2 regions of the Orenia sp. genome follow, and region 2 is predicted to be linked to the other one. Evidence: a T-box and tRNA genes for the amino acid it is inferred to sense, from the RefSeq annotation. Region 2 holds a T-box; the other holds one or more tRNA genes.
What was found. The T-box of region 2 lies ahead of metG (methionine--tRNA ligase). A T-box ahead of a tRNA ligase gene usually reads a tRNA of that ligase, here a tRNA-Met.

Region 1: it has a tRNA-Met gene. The T-box ahead of metG (methionine--tRNA ligase) is inferred to sense a tRNA for this amino acid. The anticodon was not compared.

What each region holds. Positions count from the first base shown of each region.
Region 1 covers NZ_JBSQYM010000152.1:5,983-9,375, forward strand. The annotation lists gene ACTCDL_RS12925 (Ppx/GppA phosphatase family protein) at 1-749, shown strand, start outside; tRNA gene ACTCDL_RS12930 (tRNA-Leu) at 922-1,010, shown strand; tRNA gene ACTCDL_RS12935 (tRNA-Met) at 1,102-1,177, shown strand; tRNA gene ACTCDL_RS12940 (tRNA-Met) at 1,210-1,286, shown strand; gene spoIIE (stage II sporulation protein E) at 1,562-3,393, shown strand, end outside.
Region 2 covers NZ_JBSQYM010000130.1:3,375-6,767, forward strand. The annotation lists gene ACTCDL_RS12025 (methyl-accepting chemotaxis protein) at 106-1,338, shown strand; T-box leader at 1,509-1,734, shown strand; gene metG (methionine--tRNA ligase) at 1,873-3,393, shown strand, end outside.

The DNA.
Region 1 (3,393 bases), on a different contig from region 2:
GATATTTAAACGAGAAAGCTATCTTGAGGACAATTAAGGTTTTAAGAGAGTATAAAGAGATAATCGCTGATTATGATGCTAAAGTTATAGCAGTAGCAACAAGTGCTGTTAGGGATGCTAAAAATCAGGATATATTCTTAAAGAGGGTTAAAGGTGAGACTGGAATAGATATCAAGGTGATTAAAGGTACTGAAGAGGCTAGGCTATCCTATTTAGGTGTTATATCAGCTCTTAGTAATTTAAAAGAACGTATTTTAGTCATTGATATTGGTGGTGGAAGTACAGAATTTATCTTTGGTGAAGAGAAGGGGATAAATGATTTTAATAGCATTGATCTTGGTGCTGTTAGATTGACAGATAGCTATGGTGAGAATTTAGAAGAGATGAAAAGAGAATCTAAGATAATGATTGCTGAGGTATTAAAAGATAGGAATATAGAGCAATTAATAGGTGTTGGAGGTACTGTAACTACTTTGGTATCGATTAGAGAAGCTTTAGAGAGTTATGATTATGATGTTATTCATGGAGCTAGTTTATCTAAAAAAGACATTACAAAGATATTAGGTAATTTAAGCACATTATCTTTAGTAGAAAGAAAAGAGATAATTGGGTTAGATGCTAAACGGGCAGATATAATTATAGCTGGAATAGTCATACTCTTAGAGATAATGGAGGTAAGTGGACAAGCTAAAGTTAAGGTCAGTGATGATAGTATTTTAGAAGGTGTAGTGATAGATACTCTTAATTAAATTTTTAAACAGAATAACTAAGTATATAATAGATATAAGGAGTAATAGTTAGTAATAAATAGTTAATTTGATTTAAAACTAATATTTGGTTGTAAATATATTTGACCAATAGGATTATATATAATATAATAGCTATTGTCGTTTGAGGAAATTGTCCTTAAACAAGTGATTTGCCGAGGTGGCGGAATAGGCAGACGCACCGGACTTAAAATCCGGTGGGATTTAACTCCCGTGTCGGTTCGAGTCCGACCCTCGGTACCATTTTAAAACAGTTAAGAGTTAAAAATTAAGAATTAAAAGTGTTTAATAACTATTAACTCTCCATTCTTAATTATTAACTGAACTTTATTGTCGCGGGGTGGAGCAGCTGGTAGCTCGTCGGGCTCATAACCCGAAGGTCGTTGGTTCGAATCCAGCCCCCGCAACCAAAATGAAGGTTTATTATAATAACTATATACATGGCGGTGTAGCTCAGTTGGCTAGAGCATACGGTTCATACCCGTAGAGTCGGGGGTTCAAATCCCTCCGCCGCTACCAAATTTGAATTTAATAAACGTACATATAGATTAAAGACACTATCTTTTAGATGGTGTCTTTTTCAGTATATTCACCTATACAAAATATATAATGTAACAAATTAACCTAAAAGAATATATTTAAATCTTTATTTATGGGATAATTATGGTAATAGATGAGTTTTATTGTCTTAATTTTTTGAACGATTATCTCTCTTTATCGACAAAATTTTATCTTTGGAAGATGTATAATAAGGATAAAATTTACAATTAATGTAATAAAGAGGAGGGGTCGTTTTGGGAAGTTTAGAATTACCTATTTATCAGAGAAAGAGTGATTTTACAAATAAAGAATCTAAAAAAAGTTCTTTTTTTGTAACCTTAAATAGTATACCTTATATGAATGTGACCTTGTCTTTAATTGCTTTTTTATTTGGACGAGCTACTATTTTAGATGGGTTGACACCTTTTGGATTTGTCTATTTTGCTCTATTTTTATACCAAGTTAAAAAGCAGATAACGGGAGTATCAAGATTGTTATTTATATTTGTGGGTGTATCTATAGGATATGCTTTTCAGTTAGAATTTTTAGCTATTAAGTATATCATTAGTATGGTTTTATTGGTAATAGCTAGTAATTATCTAGATGATTGTAAGCCGTTAAAATACTCGTTATTAGCAGGATTGAGTATTTTATTATGTCAGATTCCTGAATTAATATTAAGTTCGTCTACTTCAAATGTAATTTTAGTCATTTCTGAAGTTCTAATTATATTTTTAATGACCTTATTATCTCTGAGAATATTACCAGATTTTTTAATTTATTTAGAGAATAAGAGTCAAAAAAATATAATGATTTTGATCTTTACTATTATAGTAATTGCTTTATCTATTGGAGGTCTACCTGTTGAAGAGATTGCTTCTATTAATTTGGTACGAGTAGCTAGTAGTTATTTAATTATGATTATAGCTTTAACTGGTGGGACAGGTTTAGCTACCATAGTAGGGGTATTATTGGGTTTCTTTTACAGTATTTCTCATTTAGATAGTACTCCATTAATAGGTAGTTATGCTTTGTCTGCTTTAATTGCAGGTAGTTTTAAAAAACAGAAAAAGTTAGGAGTAATCCTTGGTTTTGTTTTAAGTAATATTATCTATCTTATCTTTATGAATGAAGCCATTTCTGATATGGTTTTGTTAAAAGAGGTGTTAATTTCTGCTTTATTATTGCTATTAACCCCCAACAGTTTATTACCAGCGTTAAATCTTTTGATTGATGATAAGTATAGAGGTTTGAGATTAGAGGATAGGAAATTGCAATCTTTTATTTCTCACAGAATGGAAGAGTTTTCAAATATATTCACAGAGTTATCTAGCTCTTTTGTTGAGTTAGGGGTAACTGAACGAGAAGAAGTAAAGAATATAGGTTCTTTTTTAGATTTATTAACCGATAAAGTATGTTCTAAATGTGATTTGTATAATTCTTGTTGGAATAACTCTTTTTATAAGACTTATAATTCTTTATTTGATCTGTTATTAATAGCTGAAAATAGGGGAAAAGTAACAGTGGATGATTTGACAAATATTATGACCATCAGTTGTTCAAGAAAGATAAAATTAGCAACAGCAATTAATGAGTTTGTGAAGATGTATGAGCTTAATAACTATTGGAGAGCTAGACTAGAGAGTAGTGAGAGAATCTTATTAGATCAATTATCTGGTATGTCTCAAGTAATAAATAAATTATCTAAAGAATTTAAAGTAGAGATTAGAACAGAAGATGAGATAGAGAATAAGATATACTCTATTTTAGAGAATAATGGATTTATGGTTAAAGAGGTTCTAGCTACAAATTATAATAACGAAGAGTTAGAGTTTACTATTAGAAAGAATAGTTGTAATGGAGATAGTACCTGTGCTAAGAAGATGATTCCTTTGCTTAATAGTAAATTAGATTTAAATTTAGAGATGATTTGGAATGAATGTGGTGCTGAATTGGGGAAAAGAAGTTGTATCTGCCAATTGGCTCCAGGAGCTAATTATCAGTTTAAGTATGGAGTAGCTAGTTTGAGCTCTAATCCAGATATTTCAGGTGATAATTATACCTTCTTCAAACAAAGAGATGGCAA
Region 2 (3,393 bases):
TTACAGTGACTAATATTCTTGAGATTAAAGGTAATTAACTAAAGGTGTAGAATAAATAATGTAGTAATATTAAAGAGATAAGAATATAAGGAGGAGGGATTTGACTTGAAAAGTTTGGGACAGAATTTAAGAATAAGTTTAAGAATTAAATTTGTTTTTGCTGTAATTGTATCTTTACTGATAGGATCATTTATTGCTGATAAATTAAATCTATTCATTTCAAGTAATGTTTATCATGGAGACTTTTTAGTTTATGTTACACTTATTATTCAGGGTATTGTTATAACGGGGATGATTTTATTATTAACCAATCGTTTAATTATAAAACCAATTAATAAGATGACTAATTTAACCCGTCAAGTAGCTAAGGGGAATTTGGACATTGATGTGAATAAAGTAAAGCGTAATGATGAGATAGGTTCTTTACAAAGAGAATTAAACAAGATGATAATAAGTATGGATAAAATGCTAGAAAAGATTAATAGCACCACTAATCATGTAGAGAATATAAGCTCTGATTTAGCTAGGGCCTCTGAGGAATCAGGTATGATGAGCCAGCAAGCAGCTCAGTCTATACAGGATATAGCCTTTAAATCACAGCAAGAGGTTAATTTGGTAGAGGGATTGAAGATGAGTATTAGGGAAATAAGTGGTACTGCAGGTAATAGTCAATATTCTATTCAGGCTGTATCTAATGTTGCCAATACTGGTACTGAGGTTATTGGTGATGCTGTTAATATGATTACAGAACTGGCTCAGAGAATCAATAAATCTACAGTAATAGTAGAAGAGATGAATGAATTTACTCAAAATATTAGCCGTTTTGTAGATGCTATTACAGGAATAGCAGAACAAACAAACTTATTGGCTTTAAATGCATCTATTGAAGCAGCTAGAGCTGGTGAAGCTGGTCAAGGTTTTTCAGTAGTGGCTGAAGAGATTAGAGAGTTGGCAGTAGAATCAAATAAGGCTGCTGAGGATATAGTTGCTTTACTTAAAGATATGACTAAAAAATCGAAAACAACTGTTGATGAAATGAGGTTAGGTAGGGATAAAGCTAATTCTGGGCTTGAGATAATTAATCAAGCTGATCAGTCCTTTGCTGATATCAAAAATAGAGTAAATAATCTTCATAATACTTTAGATAGTGTAATGGAGATTATGGAAGGAGTTGCTACTTTTACAGAAGAAATTTCTGGTTCGGCCCAAGAGGTAGCTGCTATTAGTGAAGAGCAGTCTGCAGATGCTGAAGAGACAGCAGCTTTAGCAGATGAGTTAGATATATTAGTAAATGATTTACAGCAGTTAGTTGAAGATGTACATTTATATAAGAATTAGATTACTGTGATAAAAGAGGTGTTAATAATATTATTAGCACTTCTTTTATTTTTTAGAAGATTAGAAATTTATTGATACTATCACTTGACAAATCTATTAGTATCTTGTATATTTTTAGATAGATTAAGTATAATAAATATTAAAATATAATATCAGATAATTTATATAGGATAGGAGCTAAGAAGGGAAGAGTAGATATTCAAGCTATTTACAGAGAACTGGGCTGAGGTTGAGAACCAGTAATGGCAAGAATATTGAAAATGGTCCTGGAGCTATATGGCTGAAGGTTAGTAGGTCATATCGGATTGCACCGTTACTAGCTAAAGAGTGGTCATATAGAAAATTGTATGACAATTAGGGTGGTACCGCGACGACAGTTAACCTCTCGTCCCTAAATTTAGGGATGAGGGGTTTTTATATTTAATGGACAATGTAGAATGTACAAGTGACAATTAAATAAGATGTAATAGATATTTTAATTGTGTATTGGCAATTGCTAATTGTAAATTTTATGAATAATTGGAGGGAATAAAGATGAGTGATAAGACTTTTTATGTAACAACACCGATTTATTATCCAAATGATAAGCTACATATTGGTCATACTTATACGACAACAGCAGCAGATACGATTACTAAGTTTAAGAAAATGCAAGGGTATGAGTGTGAATTGATTACTGGTTCTGATGAGCATGGTCAAAAGATTCAAAAATCTGCTGCTAAGCATGATATGTCTCCTAAGGAGTATGTTGACGGGATTGTAGCTTCCTTTAAAGAGTTATGGGATAAGCTAAAGGTAGATTATACAGAGTTTGTTCGAACTACTAGTGATGAACATAGATCAGATGTAGAGTATATCTTTAAGAAGGTTTATGATCAAGGTGATATCTATAAGAGTAAGTATGAGGGGTATTATTGTACACCTTGTGAAACTTATTGGACTGAAAGACAGCTAGATGAAGAGGGAAATTGTCCCGATTGTAATCGAGCAGTGGAATGGATGGAAGAAGAGAGTTATTTCTTTAAAATGTCAAAATATCAAGATCGATTACTAGAGTTTTTAGATGAGAATCCTAATTTTATTCAGCCTGCTAAACGGCGTAATGAGATGATTAACTTTATTAAGGATGGATTAGAAGATTTATGTGTCTCTAGAACTACCTTTGACTGGGGAATTCCAGTACCAATTGATGAAGGACATGTAATTTATGTCTGGTTCGATGCCTTAACCAGTTATTTAACAGGGATTGATTGGAATAGAGATGAAAAGAAATTCAATAAATTCTGGCCTGCTGATATCCATATTGTAGGAAAGGATATCTTAAGGTTCCATACAATTATTTGGCCAACTATCTTAATGGCAGCTGACCTTCCACTACCTAAGAAGGTCTTTGGACATGGTTTCCTACTTGTTGATGGTGGAAAGATGTCTAAATCTAAAGGGAATGTAATCGACCCAGTTAAACTAATCGATGACTTTGGGGTAGATGCTGTTCGCTACTATCTATTAAGAGAGATTGCTTTTGGAACTGATGGTTCTTATTCTACCGATAACTTTATCCAAAGAATCAACTCTGATTTAGCCAATGATTTAGGAAATCTATTGAATCGTACAGTAGCAATGGTCGATAAATATTTTGCAGGAGTAGTTCCAGAAGCAAAAGTTGAGACTGAATTTGATGCTGATTTAGAAGAGGTTGCTCAGGCTAGTTTTAAAGCTATAGAGGAGAATATAGAAGGATTACAATTTAGTGTTGCTTTAGAAGAGATTTGGAATTTGGTTAGAAGAAGCAACAAATATATTGACCAAACTACTCCTTGGATATTAGCTAAGGATGAAAACAAACGTGATGAATTAGCAGCAGTATTATATAATTTATTAGATAATTTAAGAAGGGTAGCAATTACCTTAGTTGCCTTCTTACCAGAAGCACCAGCTAAAATGTGGGAGCAATTAGGTATTGAAGAGAGCTTAGCAGAACAGAGCTGGGAAGATGCTAAAGCTCAAGGGAAGCTAAAAGCTGGTACTAAAGTGAAGAATGGTGATCCAATCTTC